Regions from separate parts of the Rhizobium sp. NZLR8 genome, predicted to be linked through region 2. Evidence: predicted binding sites of a transcription regulator. Region 2 holds the regulator's gene; each other region holds the start of a gene.
What was found. Region 2 encodes PhoB, which activates phosphate uptake and scavenging genes when phosphate is short. Its sites were predicted from a motif close to TGTCATNNANCTGTCAT; they were not measured.
Positions count from the first base shown of each region.

Region 1 (7,385 bases), on a different contig from region 2:
TTCGAAGACGCCGCCGAAGCGGGAAACGAAATCCTCGCGCGACAGCATCAGATCGCGTCCGGCTGATGGTGCTTGTGCCAGTGCTCGGCAATCTCGATGCGGCGCGGAATCCAGACCTTGTCATGCTTCAGCACATATTCGATGAAGCGCTTCAGCGCCGCCGCCCGGCCCGGGCGCCCGACGAGGCGGCAATGCAGGCCGACCGACATCATCTTCGGGCTGCCCGCCTTGCCTTCCTCATAGAGCGTATCGAAGGCATCCTTCAGATAGGTGAAGAACTGATCGCCGGTATTGAAGCCCTGCGGTGTGGCAAAGCGCATGTCGTTGGTTTCGAGCGTATAGGGGATGATCAGGAAGGGTTTCCCATCGACGCCCTTCACCCAGTAAGGCAGATCGTCGGCATAGGAATCGGAGGAATAGAGGAAGCCGCCCTCCTCCTGCACCAGCCGAAGCGTCTTGTCGGAAGGCTTGCCCTGATACATGCCGTATGGCCGCTCGCCGGTAAGCTCGGCGTGCAGGCGCACCGCTTCGAGGATGTGCTTGCGCTCCAGATCTTCCGGAAAATCCTTGTATTCCAGCCAGCGGTAACCGTGGCTGGCGATCTCCCAGCCGGCATCCTTCATCGCAGCGACCGCTTCAGGATTGCGCGCCATCGCTAGCGTTACGCCGTAGACGGTCGCCTGCACCTTGAGATCGGTGAACATCCGCCAGAGCCGCCAGAAGCCCGCGCGCGAACCGTATTCGTAGATCGATTCCATGTTGAGATTGCGCTGTCCGGGCCAGGCGGCCGCGCCAACGATCTCCGACAGCAGATTTTCAGAAGCCGGATCGCCGTCGAGGATCGAGCTTTCGCCGCCCTCCTCATAATTGATGACGAACTGCACGGCGACGCGCGCCTCGCCCGGCCACTTCGGATCGGGCGTCTGTCGCCCGTAGCCGACGAGATTGCGCGGATAAGTCTCGGATACCATCAAATCACCTTCTGAAAAGACGGCGAACGGTAGCATCCGCAGCCGGAATGTCGAGAAGGAAACTGCTCAATCCGATTTTGCCTTTGCAGTACAATGGCTTAGCCCATCGGCACGCTCAGGCGATCTTGCGCGCGCTGACCTTGCCCATCGGGTGCAGCGAATGAACGCGGAAGGGACCGCCCGTGCCCTCCTCGATCATCAGCGCCACGTTTGAAACCGTCACCGGGTCACTGAGGGCAGGCGCGAAAATCGTCCGCAGGGCCGGCTCGATGCGCGCCATGTCGATCGCGTTGACGGGTCCTGTCACCGGCATATGAAAGCGGAACTCTTCCATCACATAAGGATTGCCCCAGCGATGCAGGTTTGAAAACTGCGCTGCCGACAGCCCGTCCGGATCGCTGCGCTCGATCTCGGCTTCGCTGAGCGGCGCGCGGAAACGATCGAATTCCTGGACGATCGCCGAAGCGAGATACTGGATCCGCTCGCAGGGGGCGCTCGGCAGCAAGCTGTAGAAATTGCCGAGCCGTGCGACTTCGATGCGCGGAATCTGGAAGGGGACGAAGGTCCCGGAAAAACGCATCAGATCGCGCAGGAGTTGCGCTTCGGACATATTGTGACCCAGGTGAAACGGCGCCTTCAGAACGCCGTGAAAACCATAGCGCCGCGGCACGGCGGTATGGAAGGCGATCTCGTGAATGCCAAGGCCACGAACTGCCGGCGGCTCCACCATATCGCCCGAAAACACGTTTCGGCCAAGCCAACTGGCAGCCACAAGCGACAGCGGGTCGCTCGCCGGAGGCGTGAAGCAAATGGCATAGCGCATGCAATTTCCTCCATCAAGGAACTGAGCGCCGATCAAATCCGGCGCTGTCGATGCGCAAGCAGATAGGTGATTTGCATGACAGAATAACGAAACGAAGCGGCGTCGAATTCACGTTTAACGTGAAGCTGCCGCGATATGGCTTGAAATTGCGAAGCTTTCCGGCAGCAAAAATCCGCAATCCGTATCGCCTGCGATACATATCGCCGCTTCCGCCAGCCGGTGGGCCAGGCCGAAGCTGACCTTAAAGCCGCCGGTCAGCGCGATCAGGCGCGGATGATCGGGGTGGCGGCCGATCATCGGATCGCGGTCGATCGCCTTCGGGCGAAGCCCCGCCCAGCGCTCGACGATAGGGGCGTCGCGCAGCGCCGGCACGATCTCCCGCGCCGCGGCGATCAGCGTATCGAGCTGAGCGTCGGTCGATGTGGAATCGTCGAAGCGGTTTTCGCTGGTGCTGCCGATCGCCACATGCCCGCCCTCGTGCGCGACGACATAGAGCCCGTCGAGGAAGATCGTCGGCAGCGCGGGGTCGAGATCGGCTTTCAACAGCGCCGCCTGCCCCTTGACCGGTTGACCGAGCGGTCGCTTCAGCCCGGCGGTCAGCGCCTGCAGCAACGGAAAAGACTGGTGACCGGCGGCCAGGATGCAGTCGCTGAAAGTGATGGTTTCGCCCCCTATGTCGGCCGTGCCGCAGTCGGGATCGACACCGGTCACCGCCGCGTGTTCCATGATCCGCACATGTTTTGCCTGTCGCAAGAAGGCAATGAGCCCCGCAGTCAGTGAGCGGGGCGCAACGCGGGCGGCGAGCGTATCATGCACGAAACCGCTCTCGCCGGCGGATGCCTCGATCCAGCCGTCGACCGGCGGGCTGTCGAGCACGTGCCAATGGAAGCGGCGCTCGCCTGCGCACCAGTGGCGCTCGGCATCCTCGGAGTGAGCGCGCGCTATCTTGTTGAGATGCGGCTTCGGCAGCGGGATCAGCCGCCCGGAACGGCGGTAACCGGCCGAAAGCCCGGTTTCGGCTTCCAGCATGGCGATCTCGGCTTCGAGCGAGACCAGCGCATCGAACTGGAACTGCTTTTTCTCAGACCACCGATCCGGCATATGCGGCATCAGCGCGCCGAGCAGGCCGCCGCTCGCACCTCCACCCAATTTGCCGGCGTCGACGATAAGGGTAGCGATGCCACGGCGCTCGGCATGGACGGCCGCCCAGAGACCCATGATGCCGCCGCCGACGATCAGCAATTCGCAGGACGATTGACCTGAGACCGGCTGAGGATTATCGGCTTTTTCCATGACAGACGTGAACCCCGATCAGATTGGCGCGGGCGCGCCGCAGCCGCTCGAATGGCGCGACGGCGATATGCCCTATTCCCTCGCCTTTGGCGACCATTTTTATTGCCAGACCGATGGGCGGCTGGAATGCGGCCACGTCTTTCTCGCCGGCAACGGCCTGCCGGAGCGTTGGAACGGGCGGCAGGAATTCGTGATCGGCGAACTCGGCTTCGGCACCGGCCTGAACTTCGCCGAGACCTGGCGGCGATGGAAGCTGTACAGCGTGCCCGGCCAGCAGCTGCATTTCATCTCCTTCGAGCTCCACCCGATGCGCGGCGAAGAAATCGGCCGTGCGCTCTCCCACTGGCCGGAGATCGATGCCGAACGCGAGGCGCTGACGGCGGCCTGGCCGCCAACGCCTGCCGATACCGTCTCGCTCGACCTCGACGACCAGATGAGGCTCAGCGTCGTCTGCGGCGCAGCACTCGACGGCGTCGCAGCCGCAAAGCGCGGCTTCGACGCCTGGTATCTCGACGGCTTCGCCCCCTCGCGCAACGGCGACATGTGGTCGGAAGAACTGATGCGACGTGTCCACGAAAAGACCGCGCCCGGCGGCACTTTCGCCACCTATGCCGCGGCCGGTTTCGTACGCCGCAACCTCATCGCCGCAGGCTTTACCGTCGAGCGCCGCCAGGGCTTCGCCGGCAAACGCGAAATGCTCTGCGGCATCAAGGCGCCCGACAGGTAACGTTTGCTGCTTCCAGTCCACTGTTGCTAACGATTATATGGCAAGGACAATCCGTAGCGGGCGGTAAGCTTTATTCATGACCTGATGGAACGAAGCGAACGTCTGGCGGAAACGCCGAACGGTTTTTCACTGGTCCCGCGCTATGAACACGGCGTCCGCCGCCCTTACGGGAATTATCTGATCTTTGATCGGGCGGCAAGGATCGCATCGAGGTCCTGCATATCTTGAACGGAGTTCAGGATTTCGAGAGCATCCTGTTTTCCGACTGAGATCCGTAGCTGGTGCGCCCCGGCTGCTGCTCGTCCTTGAGGAGCCATTGCCGAATCTTCTCTTCCAACAATTCGGGGCTGATCGGTTTCGACATATAGTCGTCCATGCCGGCGTCGAGACAGAGGTCGCGGTCGCTTTCGAGCGCATGGGCGGTGACACCGATGATCGGCACGCGATGCCCCTGCCCTTTTTCGCGCGCGCGGATCGTCCGGGTCGCCTCATGGCCGTTCATGACGGGCATCGAGACGTCCATCATAATGATCCGCGGCGTGTGTCGCTCCCAGGCGGCAACCGCCTGCTCGCCATTGTCGACGACGAGGAAGGAGAGGCCCGTTCCTTGCAGGATCTGGGTGAAGACGATCTGGTTCACCTCGTTGTCCTCGGCGACGAGCACATCAACGAATTCAGGCGCCCGCTGCTGCGGCATCGGCTCAGGCGGCGGTGCCGGCACCACCGCCTGCGCCTGCAGCCGGGCGATCTCGCCTTCTGAAACCTGCTTCACGCGGCCGGCGCGGACGACCTCGACGACGGTATTGCGCAGCACGTTGGCGCGCGCCGGCTTCATCAGATGCGCATGACCGTTCAGTGCCGCGAATTCCTTTTCTGTGCCTGAAATATCCATCGACGTCAGAAAGATGATCGGAAGCTCGACGAAGCGGGGATCGGCGCGCAGCCGGCGCGCGACATCGGCGCCGTTCATATCGGGCATGTGATAATCAAGCACGACGGCATCGACGGTAATGCCGAGATCCGCCGCCGCCTCCAGGATCGCAAGACCGGTGCCCCCGCCCTCGGCGGCCACGCCGTCAAAGCCCCAGAGCGAAAGCTGCTCGGTGAGGATGCGCCGGTTCACATCATTGTCGTCGACCACGAGGACGCGCGCGCCCTGCACATTGATTGGCAGCGGTTTCGGCTCGAGGCGGGCTGCAGCCACCGCAAAGGGGAGATTGACGGTGAAGACCGAGCCCCTGCCCCATTCGCTCTCGACATTGAGATACCCGCCGAAGAGATCGACAAGGCCGGCGGTGATCGCAAGCCCGAGACCCGTTCCCTCATGCCGGCGGGTCGAGGAGGCGTCGACCTGCGAGAACTTATCGAAGACCGATTCGAGCTTTTCGCGCGGGATGCCGATACCGGTATCCTCGATGCGGACGCTCGCCAGGATCTCGCCGCCGGCAACCGTCTGGAAGCCGACATCGACGAAAACGTGGCCGCGCTCGGTGAATTTGACGGCATTGCCGACGAGATTGGTGACGATCTGGCGAAAACGCCCGGCATCGCCGATCACCGCGGCGGGCAGATCCGGTGCGGCCCGCACCAGGAGCTCGATGTTCTTCTCGGCAGCATGCGAGGATAGGAGCGTCGCCACGTCCTCCACCGCTTCGGTGATGTCGAAGGCGGCTTTGCGCAGTTTCATCTGCCCCGCATCGATCTTCGAGAAGTCGAGGATATCGTTGATGATCGTCAACAGCGCATTGCCCGACTTGACGATGATGTCGATGAAGGTTTTCTGGCGCGTGTCGAGATTGGTCTTGGCAAGCAGTTCCGCCATGCCGAGCACACCGTTCATCGGCGTGCGGATCTCGTGGCTCATATTGGCGAGGAATTCGGATTTGGCCCGGTCGGCGGCTTCGGCGCGCGACAAGAGCTGGCGCAAGTCCTCCTCGCGGCTCTTGAGCTCGGTGACGTCGGTGAAAAGCGCCACCCAATGCTGCCCCTCGCTGACCGTCGCCTCCATGTTCACCCAGCGTTCGCCTGCTACATGGAAGACCGTGGAGATCGGTTGCTTCGATGCGATGTTGGCGCGCCAACCCTGCAGGATCTCGGCGGCTGCATCATGGAAATCGCCGCGCGCCGCGCAGAAATCGAAGAGCCCGATCCAGCCCTCGCCTGGCTCGATATGGGAAGCTGGTATGCGCAGTATCTCTGAAAGCGACTCGTTGGACAGCTTGATGATGCCATCCTGGACGATGGCGAGCCCTTGCGACATGGCATGCGTCGCATCGCGCATCATCTCGCCGAGCCGCTCCAGCGCGGCGCGGGCCTCGTGGATTTCCTTCTCCCGCTCGCGAACAGCCGTGATGTCGGCATAGGAGAGCAAGATACGGTCGTTGGAAATACGGCGACTGTCGAAGATGACGGATTTACCGCCTGCCCAATCGAGCTCGATCGGCTCGGGCGCATCGGTCTCGAACAGGTGCTTGCGGAAAGCGTAGATCTCATCCGGCGTCTGCGTGCCGTCGTAGCGGCCGAGCTCGGAATTGCGGCGGATGACGTCGATGAAGGGGCGGCCGTCGAAGGGATCGTCGGGTGGCAGATCCCAAATGCTGTAGAATTCGTCGTTGACGTAGAGAATCCGATGGTCGTTGTCGAGGATCAGCACGCCGACCGGCAGCGAGCGAAGGATGCTTTCGATATCCCGATGCAGCACCTCTTCCTGCTTCTTCGCCTCGATCAGTGCCGTCTCCCGCTCCTTGAGCGGCGAGATATCGGAAAAGGAGCCGACGACATAGGTGCGCCCATCCGGCGTCACGACGCGGTTGACCCGCGAGATGAGCGGATGAATGCGGCCATCCTTGCTCGGCATCTGGCTTTCGATCTCTTTCGACAGGCCGTCTTCCAACGCCAGGCGGTTTTCCTGGTAGATCGCCTCGCCGTCCTCTGGCCCGAACATTTCGTGCTCGGTCATCCCCAGCACCTGCGAGCGGTCATAGCCACCGAAGGTCTCGTAATACTGATTGGCATAGACGAGGCGGTGCCTATCGTCGCGTACGAAAACCGCGACCGGCAGGTCCTCCATGATGATGCGCAACAGATCGCGTTCGTTGACGCTTTCGTGCCAGCCCGTATCGCTGGGAGCAGCCGGCTTTGCGCTGTTGCGATAGGCGGCGTTGACGATCAGGGGTCGCCCATCCCCGGCAAAGATGCCGATCGGATGGTCGAGCTTTTCCAGCGCCTCGCGCACGCGGGCAAAATCGGCCGAAATCCCAGGATCGCCAGCGATCCTGGGATCGCTAGCAACCCGCCCGCCGTCAACCGCGCGACGCGCCGTCTCGCGCACTTCGAAGATACCGAGCACATAGGCCCGCTCAGGCGACGGTGAGAAGCTTTCGATCTGGATGCGCTCATGGCCGAGACCGGCTGCATCGAAGCAGATGGCGTTTTCCTCGCTACCGAACACCAACGCGCGGCGTTCCCTATCCTCGCGCTCCTCTTCCTCGGGACGGTCGAACAGCTCGCGGCTGCGCCGGCCGATGAAATCGGAAATCTCGCGGCCCAGGAAATCGGCATAGGCCTCGTT
Region 1 covers NZ_JABDVY010000011.1:74,880-82,264, reverse strand. Annotated here, with positions in the region: gene uraD (2-oxo-4-hydroxy-4-carboxy-5-ureidoimidazoline decarboxylase) at 1-48, opposite strand, end outside; gene puuE (allantoinase PuuE) at 48-971, opposite strand; gene HJB89_RS22460 (DUF1045 domain-containing protein) at 1,087-1,794, opposite strand; gene HJB89_RS22455 (FAD-binding oxidoreductase) at 1,909-3,087, opposite strand; gene mnmD (tRNA (5-methylaminomethyl-2-thiouridine)(34)-methyltransferase MnmD) at 3,086-3,814, shown strand; gene HJB89_RS22445 (response regulator) at 4,050-7,385, opposite strand, start outside.
Region 1: a site for PhoB is predicted at 1,870-1,886, ahead of HJB89_RS22460 (DUF1045 domain-containing protein). Genes of this name have one in related genera too.

Region 2 (7,385 bases):
GAAAACACCGTAACCGCGCTGATCGGCCCGTCCGGCTGCGGCAAGTCGACCTTCCTGCGGAGCCTAAACCGCATGAACGACACGATCGACGGCTGCCGGGTCACCGGCAAGATCACGCTTGATACCGACGATATCTATGATCCCGATATCGACGTCGTCGAACTTCGCGCCCGCGTCGGCATGGTCTTCCAGAAGCCGAACCCGTTCCCGAAGACGATCTATGAAAACGTCTCCTACGGCCCGCGCATCCATGGCCTTGCCAAGTCGAAGGCCGATCTCGACCAGATCGTCGAGACCAGCCTGCAGCGTGCCGGCCTCTGGAACGAGGTCAAGGACCGCGTGCATGAATCCGGCACCGGCCTGTCCGGCGGTCAGCAGCAGCGCCTCTGCATTGCCCGCGCCGTCGCCGTCAGCCCTGAAGTCATCCTGATGGACGAGCCCTGCTCGGCGCTCGACCCGATCGCCACCGCCAAGGTCGAGGAACTGATCCACGAACTGCGCGAGAACTACACGATCGTCATCGTCACCCACTCCATGCAGCAGGCCGCGCGCGTCTCGCAGCGCACCGCCATGTTCCACCTCGGCAATCTCGTCGAGGAGAACGACACCGACAAGATGTTCACCAATCCCGACGATCCGCGCACCCAGGACTACATCATGGGTCGCTTCGGTTGATTTTGGCGACACCAAGCCTTCCCGTTATTCGAGGATAAAGCCCCATGGCATCGACACATATTTTTTCTGCCTATGATGATGATCTGAAGTTCCTGTCCAGGCGGATTTCCGAAATGGGCGGCCTGGCCGAGCAGATGGTCAGCGAGGCCGTCCGGGCGCTCGTCAACGGCGATACCGCGCTGGCGCAGAAGGTCATCTCCGACGATGTGATCCTCGATCACGCCGAGCGAGAAATCGGCGACAAGGCGATCGTTACCATCGCCCGCCGTCAACCGATGGCCTCGGACCTGCGCGAAATCATGGGTTCGATCCGCATCGCCGCCGATCTCGAACGCGTCGGCGACCTCGGCAAGAACACCGCCAAGCGCGTCATCGCCGTGCAGAGCACCGGCGTTCCGCGCAAGCTCGCCCGCGGTCTCGAGCATCTGTCCGAGCTGGCGCTCGTCCAGCTCAAGGAAGTGCTCGACGTCTACACGACGCGCTCCGCCGACAAGGCCAATGCGATCCGTGAACGCGACAACGAGATCGACGCGATGTACACCTCGCTGTTCCGCGAGCTGCTGACCTACATGATGGAAGATCCGCGCAACATCACCAGCTGCACGCATCTGCTCTTCTGCGCCAAGAACATCGAGCGCATCGGCGACCACGCCACCAACATCGCCGAGACGATCTACTACATGGCGACCGGCGCACAGCCGGAAGGTGACCGTCCGAAAGACGACAGCGCCAACACCGTCGGCGCGGTCACGGAATAAAGCCCATACTAGCCGTTGCGTGCGCGCCCATCCGGGCGCGCAAAGAGGTCGCAGCCACCTTTCTGAATTTGCGCAGGATGCATTGCTTAAATCACCCCGGTTTAAGGAACATGCGCGAGGAGACCGACAGGCATGATCCCGAGAGTTGCAGTTGTTGAAGACGAGGAAGCCTTGAGCGTGCTTCTTCGCTACAATCTCGAAGCGGAAGGCTTCGAGGTCGATACTATCCTTCGTGGCGACGAAGCCGAAATCAGGCTTCAGGAGCGCACGCCCGACCTGCTCATCCTCGATTGGATGCTGCCCGGCGTCTCCGGCATCGAACTCTGCCGGCGCCTGCGCATGCGGCCGGAAACCGAACGTCTGCCGATCATCATGCTGACGGCGCGCGGCGAAGAGAGCGAGCGCGTCCGCGGACTGTCGACCGGGGCCGACGATTACGTCGTCAAGCCGTTCTCGACCCCGGAGCTCGTTGCCCGCGTCAAGGCGATGCTACGCCGCGCCCGTCCCGAGGTGCTGTCGACGGTGCTGAAATGCGGCGATATCGAACTCGACCGCGAAACCCATCGCGTCCATCGCAAAAGCCGCGAAGTCCGCCTCGGCCCCACCGAATTCCGCCTGCTGGAATTCCTGATGTCGTCGCCGAGCCGGGTCTTCTCCCGCTCGCAGCTTCTCGACGGCGTCTGGGGCCACGATATCTATGTCGACGAACGCACCGTCGACGTCCATGTCGGCCGCCTGCGCAAGGCGCTGAACTTCTCCAACATGCAAGACGTCATCCGCACCGTCCGCGGCGCCGGCTATTCGATGGAAGCCTGAGGGGTTTCCGATAAAGTCGAGCAAGCTCTGCCCCTCACCCTAACCCGACCGGGGTCGAGCCACTCGTCTCGACCCCGGTCGGTGCCGGCAGGCGGATGAGGGGCAGCCACACCCAACGTTCTCACATAAAAAAACGGGCCTTCCAGCCCGTTTTTGCATGTCGACAATGTCACCCGTTCAGCTCGCCCGCGCTGCCGCCCGGCGGCGTTCGTTGACGGGCTGGTAGGCGAGTTTCTGGTGATAGCCGCAATAGGGTGAATTGTCGGGGGACTCGCAGCCGCAGAAGTGGAAGTCATCCTTCAGCGGATCGCCGACCGGCCACTTGCAAGTGCGTTCGGTCAGTTCCGTCAGGCCGAGGCGGCGGGAGATCGGCACGACCACGTTGCCTTTCGGCACGTATTCCATTTCCTCGACCGTTTCGATCTCGATCTCTTCCTTCAGCATCGTTGCGCCCTGCTGGCGGGTAACGGTGCGGGTGGTGATCCGAGAGGCGAAGTTCGGCGCGCGCGGCGCCGATGTATTGCGTTTCGGCGTTCGGGCCGTGGCGGCCGTGCCGCCGGCCTTGGCGCGGCCCGGAAGGCTCAGGCGGTGCACCTTGCCGATTACAGCGTTTCTGCTGACACCGCCAAGTTGCGCCGCGATCTGGCTGGCGCTCAGTCCTTCGGCCCAAAGCTTCTTGAGTTTCTCGACCCGCTCGTCTGTCCAGTTCATGCCCTGTCTCCACCTTCTGCGTTGGTGATGGCAGAATCCCTCACCGTTGCCTCGGAAGCTCCGAAACAAGAAACGCTTGATCAATTTTGGTGACTAGTTCCGCCGCATGCAGTCTAGTAATTGAACTTTAACCTAGTGTGAGCGTGACTCCGTGACAAGAGTCGCATGAATCCGGATGAATCGAATTCGGAGTTTTCCCCAACTTGCTGCCCCAGCGTGTCATTTCTGCAATAAAGCCTGTTGAAGGTCGAAAACACCGCTGTACAACCTTGCTGCATGCGCTAAGGGCGCAGTTTTGTTGACATTGCAGCGCGAAAAGGAAATAGTACCGCTGGCCGCCGCAAGGCGGCATTTTTGATTTTTCGGGCCTGGTTTCCTTAGCCGGAGTCGTTGCCCGGCAACCAGGAGATCGCGCCATGGCTGAAGCCGCGCCGCTTTATGACACCTACTCTCGTGCCCCGCTGCGGTTCGAGCGAGGCGAGGGCGTGTGGCTGATCACCGAAGGCGGCGAGCGTTATCTCGATTTCGGCGCCGGCGTCGCCGTCACCTCGGTCGGCCACAGCAACCCGCATGTGGTCGGCGCGCTGAAGGAGCAGGCCGACAAAGTCTGGCACCTCTCCAACATCTATGAGATCCCCGGCCAGGAGCGCCTGGCGAAACGCCTGACGGACGTCACCTTCGCCGACAAGGTGTTCTTCACCAATTCGGGCGCCGAGGCGCTGGAATGCGCGATCAAGACGGCGCGCCGCTACCAGTTTTCCAACGGCCATCCCGAGCGCTTCCACATCATCACCTTCGAAGGCGCCTTCCACGGCCGCACGCTGGCGACGATCGCCGCCGGCGGCCAGGAAAAATATCTCGAAGGTTTCGGCCCCAAGGCGCCCGGCTTCGATCAGGTGGCTTTCGGCGATATCGAAGCGGTCAGCGCCGCGATCACCGACGCCACGGCGGCAATCCTCATCGAGCCGGTGCAGGGCGAGGGCGGTGTGCGTCCTGCCACCACCGAGTTCATGAAGGCGTTACGCCGGCTCTGCGACGACAACGGCCTGCTGCTGATCCTCGACGAGGTCCAGACCGGCGTCGGCCGCACCGGCAGGCTCTTTGCCCATGAATGGTCGGGCGTCACACCCGACATCATGGCGGTCGCCAAAGGCATCGGCGGCGGTTTCCCGCTCGGCGCCTGCCTTGCCACCTCAGAAGCCGCTTCCGGCATGAAGGCCGGCACCCACGGCTCGACCTATGGCGGCAATCCGCTCGCCATGGCTGTCGGCAGCGCCGTGCTCGACATCATCCTCGCCGACGGCTTCCTCCAGCAGGTGCGCGACGTAGCGCTTGTCTTCCGCCAGGGGCTGGCCTCGTTGAAGGACCGTTATCCCGATGTGATCGAGGATATCAGAGGCGAGGGGCTTCTGCTCGGCATCAAGGCGGCCGTTCCCTCAGCCGAACTGCTGCAGGCGATCCGGGCGGCGCATCTGCTCGGCGTGCCCGCCGGCGACAACGTCATCCGCCTTCTTCCGCCCCTCGTCGTCACCGCCGAGGAAGCCCGCGAGGGCCTTGCCCGCATCGAGCGCGCCGCCGAGAGCATCCGCGCCGCCAAGGTCAAGAAGACAGCTTGAAGAGATTGCCGCCTTCGGGCGCAGCACAGGTAAGAACATGGCTCCTAAACATTTCCTCGATCTTTCGGCGGTCACATCAGCCGATCTTAGAACCATCATGAACGATGCGCTCGCCCGCAAGCAGGCCTTCAAGGCCGGCAAGGGCGACAAGCCGCTCGCCGGCAAGATGCTGGCGATGATCTTCGAGAAGCCGTCGACGCGCACCCGCGTCTCCTTCGACGTCGGCATGCGCCAGCTCGGCGGCGAAACGCTGTTTCTCTCCGGCACCGAAATGCAGCTCGGCCGCGCCGAGACGATCGGCGATACCGCCAAGGTGCTGTCGCGTTATGTCGATGCGATCATGATCCGCACAACCGAACATTCGCGGCTGGTGGAGCTTGCCGAACATGCGACCGTGCCTGTGATCAATGCGCTGACGGATGACACCCATCCCTGCCAGATCATGGCCGATGTCATGACCTTCGAAGAGCATCGCGGCCCGATCAAGGGCAAGACCATCGCCTGGACCGGTGACGGCAACAATGTGCTGCATTCGCTGGTCGAAGGCGCCGCCCGCTTCGGCTACCGCATGAACATGGCCGTGCCCCTTGGTTCGGAGCCTAAGGATCACTATCTGAACTGGGCCCGCAATGAGGGCGCCGAAATCATGCTCTGCCATGATGCCGACCGTGCGGTCGAAGGCGTCGATTGCGTGGTGACCGATACCTGGGTCTCCATGAATCAGGAACATCGGGCCCGGGGTCACAATGTCTTTCAGCCTTACCAGGTCAACGCGGCCTTGATGGCGAAGGCCGGCAATGATGCATTGTTCATGCATTGCCTGCCCGCTCATCGCGGTGAGGAAGTGACGGACGACGTGATCGATGGTCCGCAATCCGTGGTCTTCGATGAAGCGGAAAACCGTCTTCATGCGCAGAAGTCGATTCTTGCTTGGTGCCTGGGCGCGATCTGAACCATAATCGGACGCCGCGTGCGAAAAACGCGTGGCCGCGCGAGCGAAGAGCACCCTGTCCTTTCGCTTGAAAACTAGGAGTGAATCCATGGCAGAAGCTGCAGCCGCCCTCGGCCAGTTCGATTTCGCCGGCGATGACCATGTCGTCCCCTTTCAGGTGGACGGGCTGGATGTGCGCGGCCGCGCCGTCCAGCTCGGCCCGATGCTCGACGCGATCCTCGAGCGCCATCATTATCCGGCCCCTGTCGCCCGGCTGCTCGCCGAAGTCGTCGTGCTGACGGTGCTGCTCGGCACCTCGCTGAAGTTTGACGGCAAGTTCACCGTGCAGACCAAGGGCGACGGCCCGGTCGATCTTCTCGTTGCCGATTTTTCGACGCCGGAAAATGTCCGTGCCTATGCCCGTTTCGACCAGGCGCTGCTCGACAAGGCCATTGAAGCTGGCGAAACCGAGCCGGAGCAATTGCTCGGCCACGGCGTGCTTGCCTTCACCATCGACCAGGGCAAGTTCGGCCAGCCCTACCAAGGTATTGTCGCGCTCGACGGCACCACGCTCGAGGACATTGCCGGCGTCTACTTCCGCCAGTCGGAGCAGATCCCGACGCGCGTGCGTCTGGCCGCGGCCGAACTCTTCGATCGCGACGATGAAGGCCAGCCACGCCATCGCTGGCGGGCAGGTGGCCTTGTCGCCCAGTTCCTGCCGGAAGCGCCGGAGCGCATGCGTCAACCGGATCTCCACGGCGGCGACGGCGACACCGGCAGCCGCCCGCATAGCGAGGACGATTCCTGGGCCGAAGCGCGTTCGCTGGTCGAGACCATCGATGCGGATGAACTCACCGATCCGCTGGTTGGCACCGAGCGGCTGCTGTTCCGCCTGTTCCACGAGCGCGGCGTGCGCGTCTACGAACCGCGCGCCGTCTTCGATCGCTGCAGCTGTTCGCGTGACAAGATCAAGGGCGTGCTGAAGGGCTTCTCTGCCGAGGAGATCGAGGCCAGCCAGGAAGATGGCGAGATCGCTGTCACCTGCGAATTCTGCTCGACCACCTATCGCTTCGAGCCGGTCGAACTTCAGCCGGCCGAATAGGCTCGGTTGGCCCCTGATATCTGCCCCTCACCCTAACCCTTGCCGGGGTCGAGCCACCGGTCTCGACCCCGGTCGGTGCCGGCAGGCGGATGAGGGGCCGGTGTCGGCAATCTATCAAGCGGGCAAAATGATTTCGGGCCGGCCTGTCAGTTGAGCACGCGCAACAACCCCGGTGAATCCAGCGAGAAGGCGGGAATGTCGACATTGAAGGTGTCGCCTTCGTCCGTTTCCATCTGGTAATGGCCGAACATCAGCCCGGAGGGGGTGTCGAGTGGGCAGCCGGAGGAATATTCGTAGGTGTCGCCGGGGCTGAGCCGCGGCTGTTCGCCGACGACGCCCGGACCGGTGACCTCGTCCACCTGTCCATTCTGGTCGGTGATATTCCAATAGCGATTGACCAGGCGAACGGCGATGCCGGAATTGTTGCTGATGACAATCCGATAGCCCCAGACATAGCGATCGTCGTCCGGATCGGATTGCTCCTCCAGATAGAATGGTTCGACGACGACTTCGATATCTTTTGTGAGGGCGCGATACATGCCTTGCACCTTAGTCAAGATATGTTACCCGTATCTTATAAGAGGCCCTGCCCGTCAAGAAACGGAACGTTGATCGTCACTAAAACGGTCGTGATCGAAGTGTTTCGATCGTTAAGCCTAATTGTCGGTGTCAATTCCACTTCCGAACGCCGGCGCGACCGAGCTTGTTCCCCCGGCCTCAACCTGCTGAGGTCCGGCGAGCCGAACGCCGGTGAGGTCTGGCGAGCCGAACCCCAA
Region 2 covers NZ_JABDVY010000009.1:16,726-24,110, forward strand. Annotated here, with positions in the region: gene pstB (phosphate ABC transporter ATP-binding protein PstB) at 1-675, shown strand, start outside; gene phoU (phosphate signaling complex protein PhoU) at 720-1,433, shown strand; gene phoB (phosphate regulon transcriptional regulator PhoB) at 1,566-2,249, shown strand; gene HJB89_RS19715 (GcrA family cell cycle regulator) at 2,427-2,960, opposite strand; gene HJB89_RS19720 (aspartate aminotransferase family protein) at 3,377-4,576, shown strand; gene argF (ornithine carbamoyltransferase) at 4,614-5,528, shown strand; gene HJB89_RS19730 (Hsp33 family molecular chaperone) at 5,617-6,609, shown strand; gene apaG (Co2+/Mg2+ efflux protein ApaG) at 6,756-7,148, opposite strand.

Region 3 (7,385 bases), on a different contig from region 2:
GCGGAATAGCCGAGCGGCTCCATCGACTGGATCACCGCCCAGCCAAGCATGAAATAGATGACGAAGGTCGCGCAACGGCGGTACCAGAAGAGCGCAACGGCACGCCCCGGCATGGTCGGGGCGGTGATGCCCTGTCGTTCTTCTTCGGCCCGCGCCAGCCAGATGAGATCGACCAGCACGCCGCCGAGGCAGATCGTGAAGCGTTGCACGATGAGCGCGACGACGCAGACGATCGCGATGCTCTGGCTAAGCGGTGGCCAGCCGAGGCTGAGAAGCGCAAGCACCGTTGCCGCCGCGAAGATCAACGCCGGGATGACGCGCGGCGCCAAATGCATGCCGGCCATCTCAGCCAGGCGACGCCGGCGACGGCGGAAGGCATAACGGGCAATGCTCTCGACAATAGCGCCGAGCAGGAAGATCGCCAGGAACTGCGCCACCATGCGCGACCAGCCGTTCGCGGCGATCTCACCGAAGAACAGCGAGGATGCATTGCCGATCTGAAAGGGTAGCGTCATCGCTGCATCGGAGACCATCGAGACGTGCCGGCGGGCATGCTGCAATAGGCCTGACAGCACCGACATCTGATCCGCAGCCGCGGAACCGCCCGCAGGTGCTGTCGCCATCTGGTTCGACATCCACTGCTTGACTTCAGGTTTCTGCATGAGCTCCATCATCTCACGCACTTCGGCCGGCGGACCTGCTGCGGCAGGAACCGAAGATGGGCTCTGCGCCGCTCCTGGGGAAACTGCCGCAGCAAGCGTCGACAGCGCCATTGTCCAGAATAGGGCGACCCTGAATATCCCTGCCATGTCACGCTTCATTGCCGCCCTCCGATGGAGCGCCGGCCGCCGACACAAGGCGAGGCGGACGTCTCCCGATAGCAATGGAATAGCCGCGACCGATGCCGGCAGCAAGGAGGGCGAAAGCGAAGACCGTGAGGAAAGGCCGGCAGTTTTATGGCCGCCGCCCTCGCCACACCAGGTCACAATGCGAAACGGGCGCGCACGACGCCTGACTTCACGATTTGGCGGCCGGCTTTTCCACGTGGCCACCAAAGCCCGCCCGCATCGCCGACAGCACCTTGTTGGCGAATTCGTCGTTGTCGCGCGAGGAGAAGCGGCCGTAGAGCGCAGCACTCAGCACCGGTGTCGGCACGCTTTCGTCGATTGCCGCCATGATCGTCCAGCGGCCCTCGCCGCTGTCGGAGACGCGGCCGGCATATTTCGACAGCGAGGGGTCGGCATGCAGCGCATCGGCTGTCAGATCGAGCAGCCAGGAGGTGATGACGCTGCCGCGGCGCCAGACTTCGGCGACATCCTGCAGGTTGAAGTCGTATTGGAAATGTTCGGGATGGGCAAGCGGCGCGGTTTCCGCGTCGGCCACATGCGAGGCAGCGCCGATATTGGCGTGTTGCAGGATATTGAGACCCTCGGCATAGGCGGCCATCAGGCCATATTCGATGCCGTTATGCACCATCTTGACGAAATGACCGGCTCCATGCGGGCCGCAATGCAGGTAGCCCTGTTCCGCGGTGCTGGCCGCAGCCGCTTCGGCGGTGCGGTTCGGCGAGGCTTCCGTCGTGCCGGCGCCGGGCGCCAGCGTCGCGAAGATTGGGGATAGATGCTGGACGGTGCCCTTTTCGCCACCGATCATCAGGCAATAACCGCGCTCCAGGCCGAAGACGCCGCCGCTGGTGCCGACATCGACATAGTGGATGCCCTTGGTGATAAGTTCGGCGCCGCGGCGGATATCGTCGTGGTAATACGAGTTGCCGCCGTCGATGACAATGTCGCCGTTCTGCAGCAGCGGCATCAGGCTCGCCAGCACCTTGTCGACGATCGCCGCCGGCAGCATCAGCCAGATTGCCCTGGGATGGGTGAGCTTCGAGACGAACTCTTCGAGCGAAGCACTGCCGGTCGCACCGAGGCCCGCGAGTTCGGCAACGCTTTCCGGCCTGGCGTCGTAGACGACGCATTCGTGACCGCCCCGCATCAACCGCTGGACCATGTAGTTGCCCATGCGGCCCAAACCAACCATGCCAAGCTGCATAATAAAATCTCCTGGAAATCGAGATGAAGTATCGAATCCGGAAATTAGCACCCGCAGTGTGACAGGCAAGCGAAGTCTGGCCCCTATGGGCGAATGCGACGATTGCGCCGCCGATCTCCTTGAGGTTCGTCAGACATCCGGCGCGCTGGCCGGCTCTCCCTTCATTTCGCTGAGGAACATGCCCTCGCGCAGATTGATGCCATATTCGATAAAAGCCTTCATGCAGCAGAGCATCTGAGTCCAGCCCTCGCAGTTTAGATAGCTGCCGCGCCGGCCGGCATCGTCCTCGCGCCAGCCGGTCTCGGCGATGGTCACCAAGGTGCCGCCATCCTCCAGCGGCTTGAAATTCATCTCCACCGACGTCTTATAGGTCGTCTTGTCGTCGTCGATGCCGCCATCCCAGCGGAGCACGATGCGGCTTTCCGGCACGAGTTCGACCACCTCCACTTGGGCGTCCTTCCACCAGGTCACCGTCGTGCCCTTGACGAGCGGTGCGCTCGCCCCGCCGATCGTGGTGAAATAGCTGCTGAGCTTCTTCGGGTTAACGACGGCGTCAAATACCTCTGCGACGGGACGGCCGATGCGGCCGGAAACACGGATTCCGAGAGACATGGCACTTCTCCTCTTCTCCATTATGCTCGTATTCCATTGTACTCGGATCCATTATGTTATAAAACCATAACATGTCAAGCGAATCGACCGACGACCCCGTTTTCAAGGCGCTGGCGCATCATCGCCGCCGCGAAATCCTCGACCTGCTCAAGGATGCCCCCCGCACCACAGGGACGCTCTGCGAGATGTTTCCGCAAATGGACCGCTGCACGGTGATGCAGCATCTGAAAGTGCTGGAGGAAGCCGATCTGGTCATCGCCCGGAAGGAAGGCCGCGAACGCTGGAACCACCTGAACAGCCTGCCGATCAAGCACATCCATGACCGCTGGATCAGCGCTTACGCCGGCCACGCTCTATCGATCCTCGACCGGTTGAGGAGCGATCTCGAAGGCCAGCCGGAATAATGATCCGGCGGTCGAACAGCTTGCATCGCGGCCCTTTGTCAGAGCATCGGCTGAGCCTGCAGCTTTCCTGCATGCTCATGCATAAATCATGCGTTGTCCGCAAACGTCAGTCTTTATAGCCGCCGCCGCCGAAGGAGAGGATGCAATGACGATACTGGTGACGGGAAGCGCCGGCCATCTCGGCGAGGCGCTGATGCGCAGCCTGCGAGCGCAAGACCGGACGGCGCGCGGAATCGATATCAAACCCTCAGCGTCCACCGACATGATCGGCTCGATCGCTGATCGCGCTTTCATCCGGCAGGCGATGTCTGACATCCGCCACGTCGTCCATGCCGCCACACTGCACAAGCCGCATGTGGCGACCCACGGCAATCGCGATTTCCTCGACACCAATGTCGGCGGCACGCTGAACCTGCTCGAAGAGGCGGTCGCCGCCGGCGTTGCAAGCTTCGTCTTCACCAGCACCACCAGCGCCTTCGGTGCGGCATTGACGCCGGCCGCCGGCGAACCGGCGGCATGGGTGACCGAGGACATGCTTCCAGTCGCGAAAAACATCTACGGAGTGACGAAACTCGCCGCCGAAGGTCTGTGCGAATTCTTCGCCCGCAACTCCGGCCTGCCGGTCGTGATTCTCAGGACATCGCGCTTCTTTCCCGAAATCGACGACGATCCTCACATTCGCGGCGGCTATTCGGCAGAGAATGCCCAAGCCAACGAGCTTCTTCACCGCCGCGTCGATATCGCCGATGTGGTCCGCGCCCATCTGCTGGCGCTCGACAAGGCGCCGGCAATCGGCTTCGGCCGCTACATCGTCTCCGCCACGACGCCGTTTTCGGCGACCGATCTCGTCGCGATCCGGCACGACGCGTCTCTTGTCGTCGAACGACTGTTTCCGGGTACAGGCGCCCTCTATGCATCACGCGGGTGGACGATGTCCCCGACGCTCGACCGTGTCTATGTCAACGCCCGCGCAAGGCGGGAACTGGGCTGGCAGCCCCGATATGATTTCCAACTCGTACTCGATTGCCTGCGCGACAACAGGGAATGGCGCAGCCCCTTGGCGCTGGACGTCGGCTCGAAATTCTACCGCGACGAGGTCTTTGCCGAAGGGCCTTATCCGGCCGGGTAAGCAGCAAGCTGGAATGCGGACACGCGGATGCCCGACATTCTCTCGGCATGGCCTTTTCGCTGCAAAGCGTCATCCAGATATCATGATCCCGTCATAGACCGTCTGCGGTGTCCGGCCTGCCGGCGGAAGCCGTTTCGAGAGCGCTTTTGACCGAGAGGGTATTTTTCATGAAAAACGTCAGACCATATGCATCGCGGTTGTTCGCCGCGGTTCTTGCCGCATCCGCCGCCGTTCCGGCCGTCGCAATGGCCGAGAATTCCGCCACCGCCGGCCGCCTCACCTTCATCAACAAAGGCCTGGTCGGCATCGGCCGCATCCCGGCCAACCAACGCGACAAATTCGGTGAGACCTTCGGTTCCGGCTCTGGCATGGCGATCGATCCAACCGCCTGGAGCCGCGACGGCGCCAGCTACAAGGGCATGCTCTACCTGCTGCCCGACCGGGGTTACAATGTCACCGGCACAGTCGACTACCGCCCGCGCCTGAACACCATCGCGATCAGCCTCACGCCGGTTGCTCCGGGCGCAACACCCGAGGCCGGCAAGGAGCAGTCCGGCGTCGACGCAAAGCTTGTCGATTCCATGCTCTTTGTCGATGACAAGGGCGCTGACATGACCGGTCTCGATCCGGAATCCGGCGTGCGCGTCGCTGCCGACAATTTTCCGCCGCTGCCGCAGGCTGTAAACGGCAAGATCGCGCTCGACAATGAAGCCATCATCCGCATGGCCGACGGCACGATGTTCGTCAGCGACGAATACGGCCCTTATATCTACCGCTTCGCAGCCGACGGCCACCTGCTCTCGGCGACCCAGCCGCCGAAGGCGCTTTTGCCGATGCGCAAGGGCGCGCTGAGCTTCGCCTCCAACAATCCCGGCCCCGGCGCCTCCGCTCCTGATCCGAAGGATCCGGAGACCGGACGCCAGAACAACCAGGGTCTCGAAGGCATGGCAATGACGCCGGACGGCAAGTTCATCATATCAGTGCTGCAGTCGGCCACCCGCCAGGACGGCGGCGATTCCAGCTCGACCCGTCAGAATACCCGCGCCATGATCTATGACGCCGCCGATCCCGATCATCTGAAGCTGGTGCATGAATATGTCGTGCCGCTGCCGGTCTTCAAAGATGCCAAGGACAAGACGGTGATCGCCGCCGAGAGCGAAATCGTCGCCCTGTCCGACAAGACCTTCCTGATGCTCGCCCGCGACAGCGGCAACGGCCAGGGCCTGAAGGGCGACACCTCGCTCTACCGCAAGATCAACATCGTCGACCTCTCCGATGCGACCGATATCGCCGGCAGCGATTTCGATGCCGACAAGCCGATCGCGCCGAAGGGCGTCGTCGATCCCTCGCTGACGCCGGCGACGCTGACGCCCTTCATCGACATCAACAACAAGGCCGACCTTGCTCGCTTCGGCCTGCACAACGGTGCGCCGAACGACAAGAACAACCTGTCAGAAAAATGGGAAGCCATGGGTCTTGCAAGCGTTCTCGACCCGAACCTGCCGGACGACTACTTCCTGTTCCTCGCCAATGACAACGACTTCTTGACACAGGATGGTTTCCAGGTCGGTGTGGCTTACAAAGCGGACGGCGGTGCCGATGTCGACACGTTGTTCCAGGTCTTCCAGGTCACCCTTCCAGGTCTGAAAAAATAGCGGACGCGCTGAACCGGGCGGACGCGTAAACCGCGTTCGCCCTGTCGGTCCGGCGCCGTCGAAGGGGATGGAAGGGAAAGGTGCGATCCACGACAACCGATGGATGTTTACGATCCTGGGTGCCTACAAACGTAGGTGGGCGCCGTGTGTCCAGGCCCACGGGCCTAGCCAGGGACAGCTCCCTTTGGATCGAGTATGGCCCCAGGGATTGTGGTTCCTGTCGAGAGGCGCAGACCGCATCGCGATATATAAGGTCGTTTGCGCCAGCGCGCCAGTGGCGGCGGCACGTCGTCGTTATTTAATTCAGATCCATTGAGTTCGGGGCGGGCCGTCCGTTCAGCTTGTCGGTGATTCCGCGAATCCGACTTGAAACCTCGCTGAGCGCCGCCGCGAGATTTTCTTCGGTGCGGGCGGTGGCCGCAAGCACCGTGTCGCGGTTGCCGCGCAGCGACTCGAGCTCGGATTCGAGCCCGGCGACGCGGCGCGTCAACTCGGAAATCTCGTCCATGATCATGATACCGGCCATGACGGTGATCCTGAGATCGCCGATTTCCCCGAACTGCCCCTTGAGATGGCCGACATAGCGGTCGAAACTGGTCGCCAGATCGGTCAGGTGGTCCTCCTGCCCTTCCTCGCAGGCCATGCGATAGGCCTTGCCGTCGATCGTTACCGTCACCTGCGCCATGCCAAACTCTTTCTACGAGAGCATGATGCCGAAAGGTATGAGCGGTTTTCGGACGACATCATGCTTAACGCTTAAATGAGAACAGGATTCAGATTTTGGGCCAACTTGGCCTAAAATCATCCTGTTCTAGCGATCCAGAACCGCGCGGATCGTTTCCATGGCCGTCACCAGCCGCCGCGATACCTCGCGGTTGACTTCCTCAAGCCGGTTTGCGCGGAATTCGGCCTGGTCGAGCTCCTGCGCCAGCCGCGAACGGTCGGCGTGCACGCGCCGCACCTCGCCCTCGATCTCGCCCTGCTCGCGCTGCCGCTCGACGCGCATGTCGACGGCATTTTCGAGGCCCGAAATCGCCTGTCTCAATTCGTTGAGCGCTGCTTCCATGGTTTTGCCTGTGGGCATCATGCCTTCCCGATTCCCGCGCAGGATCCGCGAATCGGCACGCCGCGCCGATCCTGCGATTTAAAAAAGATATGCAGCTCGCCGACGGCCCGTCAATAAATCCTGTCACCTGCCTACCGGCCTATCCTGTGGATGAGCGTTTTACACATGCCGACAATAGGTGATTTGTCATTTGTACAACCGCGCGATCAAATGTCAAAATTGCCATTACCCGCCCGGATTTGGCTTGCCATTTATTGACTTGCCCGCCCCAACTGCTATGTCTCTGCCGCTTTCACTCGATGGTCTTGGAGGCTCGAGGCCATCCCCCGACACCCGGAACTTGCGGAAAAGCCATGACCTCTCCCGAACAACACGACCGGATGGCGAATGCAATCCGTTTTCTCGCCATGGACGCCGTTGAAAAGGCGAACTCAGGCCACCCCGGCATGCCGATGGGCATGGCTGATGTG
Region 3 covers NZ_JABDVY010000006.1:85,057-92,441, forward strand. Annotated here, with positions in the region: gene HJB89_RS15485 (mechanosensitive ion channel family protein) at 1-821, opposite strand, end outside; gene gnd (phosphogluconate dehydrogenase (NAD(+)-dependent, decarboxylating)) at 1,018-2,049, opposite strand; gene HJB89_RS15495 (SRPBCC domain-containing protein) at 2,179-2,661, opposite strand; gene HJB89_RS15500 (helix-turn-helix transcriptional regulator) at 2,733-3,065, shown strand; gene HJB89_RS15505 (NAD(P)-dependent oxidoreductase) at 3,211-4,194, shown strand; gene HJB89_RS15510 (esterase-like activity of phytase family protein) at 4,362-5,849, shown strand; RNA gene ssrS (6S RNA) at 5,930-6,088, opposite strand; gene HJB89_RS15520 (cell division protein ZapA) at 6,148-6,534, opposite strand; gene HJB89_RS15525 (DUF4164 domain-containing protein) at 6,661-6,936, opposite strand; gene tkt (transketolase) at 7,269-7,385, shown strand, end outside.
Region 3: a site for PhoB is predicted at 4,262-4,278, ahead of HJB89_RS15510 (esterase-like activity of phytase family protein). Genes of this name have one in related genera too.

Region 4 (7,385 bases), on a different contig from region 2:
GCCGTCTCGGCCTTCGGCATGACGAAGGGTGCGCGCGACATGCTCTCGACGCCGCCTGCAATCATCAGCTCGGCCTCGCCGGCGCGGATGGCGCGCGCCGCCGTGATTACCGCATCCATGCCGGAGCCGCAGAGCCGATTGATCGTCGTGCCCGGGACAGCGATCGGCAGGCCGGCCAAGAGGGCCGACATGCGCGCGACATTGCGGTTATCCTCGCCCGCCTGGTTGGCGCAGCCGAAGATCACATCGTCGACGGTTTCCCAATCGACGGCGGTGTTGCGTTCCATCAGCGCCTTCAGCGGGATGGCGCCGAGATCGTCGGCGCGCACCTGGGATAGCGAGCCGGCGAAGCGGCCGATCGGCGTCCTGATATAGTCGCAGATAAAGGCTTCGGTCATGGCTTTTCCTCAGAGTTCCGGGACGACGAGATCGGCAACCGGCCCGTCGATATGGAGCGGCGCGCCGGTTATCGCCTGCAATTCCTCCGGCGACATCGCGGCCAACTTCTCGCGCAGGACGAAGTGTCCGTCGACGATGTCGATGACGGCATGGCTGGTATAGACGCGGGTGATGCAGGCCACACCGGTCAGCGGGAAGGTGCATTTCTCCACCAGTTTCGGCTCGCCCGTCTTGGTGACGTGCTCGGTGATGACGCAGACTTGCTTGGCGCCGTGCACGAGATCCATGGCGCCGCCGACGGCCGGCACGCCTTTGCTGCCCACCCGCCAGTTGGCGAGATCGCCGCTCTGGGCGACCTGGTAGGCGCCGAGGATGGCGACGTCGAGATGGCCGCCACGCACCATGGCGAAACTATCGGCATGATGGAAGAAGGCCGCCCCCGGCTTCAGCGTCACCGCCTTCTTGCCGGCGTTGATCAGGTCCCAATCCTCCTCACCTTCGGCCGGCGGCTCGCCGAAATTCAGGATGCCGTTTTCGGTGTGAAAGATTGCCTGGCGGCCGGGCGGCTGATAGCGGGCAACCATTTCGGGAAAGCCGATGCCGAGGTTGACATAGGCGCCGTCGGCAATATCCTGGGCGGCGCGCCATGCGATCTGCGCATTGGAAAGCTTGATGTCTTCCCGAGTGTTGATGGGACGGGTGTTGACGGTCATACGTAGGCCACTCCGGCTCGAATGAGTTCTTCTTCCTGCTGGGGACTGATAACAGCGACGACGCGGTCGACGAAGATGCCGGGTGTGACCACATGCTCGGGATCGATGCCGCCGGCCGGCACGATCGACGAGACCTGGACGATGGTCTTCGCCGCCGCCATGCACATCAGCGGATTGAAGTTGCGGCCGGCCTTGTTGTAGGTGAGATTGCCCTGGATATCGCCGATCTCAGCCTTGACGATGGCGAAGTCGGCCTTCAGCCAGCGCTCCTGCACGTAATGGCGGCCATCGAATTCGGCGATGACCTTGCCCTCGGCAAGTTCGGTGCCATAGCCCGTCGGCGTATAAAAAGCCGGAATGCCGGCCCCGCCGGCGCGGATACGTTCGGCCAGCGTTCCCTGCGGCACCAGCTCGAGCTCGATTTGACCGGCCAGATATCTGTCGGTGAAGGCGCGTGGGTCCGACGAACGCGGAAAAGAGCAGATCATCTTTCTGACCATGCCTGCGTCGATCATCGCAGCGATACCGATGCGCCCGTTGCCGGCATTGTTGTTGATCACGGTGAGGCCCTTGGCGCCCTTGTCGATCAGGGCATGAATGAGCTCGATCGGCGCGCCCGAACCACCAAAACCACCAATCATGACGGTCGCGCCATCACCGATCTCGGAGACGGCCTCCGCCGTGCTCCTGACTGTCTTGTCCATGCGGGATTTCTCCTTGGCTAGATCAGGTTCTCCAGCGTCAGCCATAAAGCCCGAGGCGACGGACGGCAAGAAATTTGTGCGTTATTTGACTTTTGTTCGTATATCGCACAGAATGGATGGATCGATTGGAGAACTCGCCCGATGCGCGAAACGGATTTTGTCAGCGGCTTTGCCCGCGGCCTGAAAGTCATCGAGGCCTTCGGCGAAACGCGCCAGCGGCTGTCGATCGCCGAGGCCGCCAAGCTGACGGAGCTCGACCGCGCCACCGTGCGCCGTTCGCTGCTGACGCTGGCCGAGCTCGGTTATGCAGATTATGACGGCAAGTTCTTCACCCTGACGCCGAAGATCCTACGGCTTGGCCATGCCTATCTCGCGGCGACGCCGCTGCCGGCGCTGCTGCAGCCGCATCTCGATCATCTCTCGGAAAAGGCCGGCCAGAGCGCCTCGGCCTCGGTGCTCGACGGCACCGAAATCGTCTATATCGCCCGCGCCTCGCAGCGCCGCGTCATGTCGATCAATCTCACCCCCGGCAGCCGCCTGCCGGCCTATTGCGCCTCGATGGGGCGCGTGCTGCTGGCGGCCCTTACCGAGAACGAGGCGCGCGCCATCCTTGCCCGCAGCGAGCTGAAGCAAAACACTGCGAATACCAAGACCGATCCGGACGAGCTGATCGCCGAATTCCGCCGGGTCCGCGCCCAGGGTTATGCCATCATCGATCAGGAGCTGGAGGTCGGCCTCTGCTCGATCGCCGTGCCTGTGGAAAGCGACCGCGGTGAAACGGTTGCGGCGATCAATATCGGGGCGCCGGCCGCCCTTGTCCCGGCGGCGGAGATGAAGGAGCGCTATCTGCCATTGCTGAAGGAAACCCAGGCGACATTGCGGCCGTTGCTGCGCCGGTGACGGCAACACGGAAAGGGACGGCCCCGGCCGGCGCCGGGGCCGCTGCCGATCGGTCAATGCGTCAGGTCGAGCGCGGCTGTGAGATCACCCATCGGCGGCCGGCCGTTATCACCGAGCGCCTTGTCGCGGGCGAGGATGCCCGGCAGCACCGGCAGATCGTAGCGCGCAGTGATCAGGCGGATGATCGAGGTCGTGTCGTACTGGGTATGATCGACGCTGCCGCCCTTGGCGAAGGGCGAGATGATGAAGGCCGGGATGCGGTTGCCCGGCCCCCAGCGATCGGCCTTCGGCGGCGCGACGTGATCCCAGAAGCCGCCATTCTCGTCATAGGTGACGACGACGAGCATATGGCCCCATTGCGGGCTTTTCTCGAGGTGAGAGACGATATCGGCAAGATGCTGGTCGCCGCTCGAGACATCGGCATAACCGCCATGTTCGTTGAGGTTGCCCTGCGGCTTGTAGAAGGAAACCGCCGGCAGTTTGCCGTCGTCGATATCTCCAAGGAAGGCCTCGCCGCCAAGGCCGCCGTCTTTCAGATGTTCGGCGCGTGCCGGCGTGCCGGGCGCGAAATTGGAGAAATAGTTGAAGGGCTGGTGGTGGAACTGGAAGTTCGGCACCGGCGTGGCATTCGTGCCGTCGAGGGCTGCCTGCCAGGCGCCGCCGTACCACGCCCAGCTGATGCCTTTCAGCGACATCAGGTCGCCGATGGTCACCGCATGCTGCGGCGGTAGCGTCGTTGCCGCCGTCGGATCGGCATAGGCTTGGTCGCCATCCTTGGCCGGCGGGTTGGCGCTCGGCTGGTAGGGTGGCTGCATGGTGTTGACGGCGTAGAAATCGGGCGTCAGCGCACCGTCGGAGACGAATTTCGGGGCGCCGTCCAGCGCCGACTTCGGGGCGTTGTCGGCCACCACAAGCGAAGTGCCGTCGGCATCGACCTTGGCGATCACAGGCTTGGCCGGGCTCTTGTCGGCATCCGGATAATAGGGCGCGCAGGCGCAGACCAGCGCGAAATGATTGAGGAACGAACCGCCGAAGGCGCCCTGGAAGAAATTGTCGGCAATGACGTATTTCTTCGCCACCTGCCACATCGGCAGGATGGAGCCGTCATAATGGCCCATGACCAGGCCGCCGGAATCGGCCCAGGCGACGAATTTGTCGTTCTTGCCGCCGTCGATCTGCATCTGCTCCTGGTAGAAACGGTGCCAGAGGTCGCGGGTGACGACCGAAGGCGTCTGCGCAAAGCCCTTGGGATCGTCGATCGCGAAGCTGGCATTGGCCAAATGGGCCGACTGTGCTTCTGTCACGGCCGGCGTCACGCCCTTGGCTGTCAGGCCGCCCCAGGCCGGCGGCAGTTCGGCGAGCGGCTGGCCGTTGCGGTCGAGCTGGCGGGCCTGCTCGGCACTGACATTGGCAAGGCCATCGGCGCCGGGAAAGCTGCCATAGAGATTATCGAAGCTGCGGTTTTCGGCATAGATGACGACGATGTTGTCGATCTTATCGTAACCGGCCGGCGCCGCATGGGCGGCCGTCGCCATGGCAAGCGGCAGCATCGCCGATCCGGCGAGACAGATGGAGTGAAGGAGTTTCAGTCTTTTCACGGGGGTACCTCATGGCTGGCGGCGTTGGCTAGAGGGAGCGGGGGCGCTCGGGGCGACCCGAAGCTATTCCCGCCATCTATCAACTTTGTGACAAGCGCCTGTCACAAGGCGGCGGGGAAACGACCGTCATCAATTTGTTGCAGCGAGGTTCGATCATGAAGGAAACGAATGCCAAGTCATTGGAATCCTTATCATGACGACGAATACCATCTGGCTTGCGCGGTCCGCCTTGGCGGTCGGAATCGTTACTGCAGCGCTCTCTCTGGCCATTCTGCCGCTGCGGCAAAGCAGCGCGGCGGCGGCTTTCCGCGTACATCCCGGCCCGATGTCCCGCGCCGAGGCCTTCGCCCGGGCCGAGACACTGACCGCGCTTGGCCGCAAGATGTTCTCAGACGCCTCGCTGTCGGCCTCCGGCCTGCAGGCCTGTGCCTCCTGCCATGATCCCGCTCACGCCTTCGGCCCGGCATCGGCCAAGCCGGTCGAGATGGGCGGCAAGGAAATGAACCAGCCAGGCCTGCGCGCCGTTCCGGCGCTGCGTTATCTGCAAGCGGTGCCGTCCTTCACCGAGCATTACTACGATTCCGAGGACGAGGGTGACGAGAGCGTCGACAACGGCCCGACCGGCGGCCTGACCTGGGATGGCCGGGTCGATCACGGCGCCGAGCAGGCGAAGATCCCGCTGCTCTCGCCCTTCGAGATGAGCAACAAGGATGCGGCTGAGGTCGCGGCCAAGCTGCGCAAGACAGCCTATGCCGGCGACATCAAGGCGGCGTTCGGCAAGACGGTCTTCGACAATCCCGAGGACACCTTCAGCGCCGCTGCCGAGGCGCTCGCCACCTTCGAGCAGAGCGGCCCGGATTTTTATCCCTATTCCAGCCGCTACGACGCCTTTCTCGCCGGCAAGGCGACGCTGACGACACAGGAATTGCACGGCCGCAAGCTGTTCGAGGATCCGCAAAAGGGCAACTGTTCGAGCTGCCATCTGAGCGAACCCGCCAATGACGGCGAGCCGCCGCAATTTTCCGATTTCGGCTTCCTCGGCCTCGCAGCACCCCGCAACATGGCGATCCCGGCCAATGCCGATCCCGACTATCACGATCTCGGCCTTTGCGGCCCGCAGCGGACCGACCTTGCCGGCCACGGCGAATATTGCGGCCTGTTCCGCACGCCGACGCTGCGCAATGTCGCGCTGAAAAAGAGCTTCTTCCACAACGGCTATTTCCACACGCTGCGCGACGTCGTCTCCTTCTACGCGAGCCGCGACAGCGATCCCGGCCGCTGGTATCCGAAAAATTCAGACGGCACGATCCGTAAGTATGACGACCTGCCGCAAGCCTACTGGGCCAATCTCAACCAGGACCGGCCTTTCGGCAGGAAGCCGGGCGATGCACCTGCCCTCACCGATCCGGAGATCGACGATATCGTTGCCTTCTTGGGGACACTGACGGATGCCGACTTGCAGCCGAAGGCGAGCGGGCACTGACGCAATCGCCGAACAGGCTGAAGATTACCACAATCTCAGGCCGCCTCTTTGCTAGTTCAATCCGGCCGCCAGATCGCATTATCTGATTTCTTCAACTCGTTTCGTATCCCACATGCCCGGATCCTGCGCTGCCGGTATCTCTTCTAACCGCTCCCGCTGATAAGCGAAGCTTTGCTCTCGTTGTGAAAAGCTCGAGCCAAGCATTCTCATCAGAACCCAACCACCAAGTATAATGCAGTGCCCGTTGTATATGCCGTGTCAGGCCGGGAGAGATCATTCGTAGAACAACAAGGGTTTGTGAGAGGCGCATTTTGGCGGATCGGAGATTATCTCGGCTCAACCCCGTTTCACTACGGCGCGTGACAACATTCAAAACTTATCTTAATGAATAGTTAAACTGCAAAAGTGCGGGAGGCTCCATGCACGAGCGCGAAATCAAGAAGGCATTTTACCCGAACTTCAATATGATCAGGCTCGTGGCAGCCTCCACGGTAATCTTCTCGCATGCCTTCCTTATCTCGGAAAAGACCTCGGCGAACGAGCCCTTTGAGCGTTTGCTCGGAGAGGGCAATATCCTTGGCCTATTCGGCGTCTATGTGTTTTTCATCAGCAGCGGCTTCCTCGTCACGCAGAGCGCGCAGTTCGGCAGCGCGGGTGGTTTTCTCTGGAGGCGGGCGCTGAGAATATACCCGGCCTTTATCGTCTGTACGCTGCTCAGCGTCTATGTCTTGGGCGCCTTGTACAGCCCGTTGGGCGTCAGTGGTTACTTGCTCAAGTCGCTTCATATGAAGACGACACTGCATTCGTTGCTCGACCCGAACTTTGGCATGACCCTGCCGCATGTGCAGTTTTATGACCCCGCCATCTCTTGGCTTGCCACCTCGGTCAACGGCTCTCTTTGGACGATCGGGCAGGAAATCTTCTGCTACCTCATCGTCGCCGGATTAATGGTAATCGGGCTTCTGCGAGCCCCGCTGATGGCACTTGCCCTCGCCGTAGGCGTGACCTGGCAGCTTTTCTTCGATCATCCGTGGCCAAAGATACGGTTCCTGACGGATTTTACTTTTATCGCTCCCTACTTCTTCTGCGGTTCGCTTCTGAGGTTCGTGATGGAAAAGCGGCAGCCCAATATAGTCCTGGCATTGATCTTCGTAGCGCTCGGTATGCTCTGCCTCGTCTTCTGGCCCGGCTATCTTTACGGCCGCATGTTGTTCGCCTATCCGCTTATCTACATCGCAACCTCGCCGGTGATACGCCTGCCGACTCTCGAACGCTTGGGCGACGCCTCCTACGGGACCTATCTCTATGGCTGGCCAGTGGAGCAGACGATGAACCATGCCCTCGGCGAGTACAGCACGTGGTGGGCGGTCTTAGCGCTTTCCCTGCCGACAGCGTGGTTGCTCGGCTGGCTTTCATGGCATCTGCTGGAAAAGCATGCGCTGCGGTTAAAACGAATCTCATTCCTCCAGCGACAGCCTGCATCCCCTGAGAAAGGCGACTTCGACCCACGTCGCAGTGACGTCTGGCGCTCTTGATCGTCACAGCCGGACTTTGACGCGTGACTGTTCTCGGATACCAACACCATTCG
Region 4 covers NZ_JABDVY010000001.1:439,313-446,697, reverse strand. Annotated here, with positions in the region: gene pcaF (3-oxoadipyl-CoA thiolase) at 1-398, opposite strand, end outside; gene HJB89_RS02110 (CoA transferase subunit B) at 408-1,112, opposite strand; gene HJB89_RS02105 (3-oxoacid CoA-transferase subunit A) at 1,109-1,816, opposite strand; gene HJB89_RS02100 (IclR family transcriptional regulator) at 1,958-2,716, shown strand; gene HJB89_RS02095 (acid phosphatase) at 2,770-4,314, opposite strand; gene HJB89_RS02090 (cytochrome-c peroxidase) at 4,508-5,797, shown strand; gene HJB89_RS02085 (acyltransferase) at 6,217-7,332, shown strand.
Region 4: a site for PhoB is predicted at 4,439-4,455, ahead of HJB89_RS02095 (acid phosphatase). Genes of this name have one in related genera too.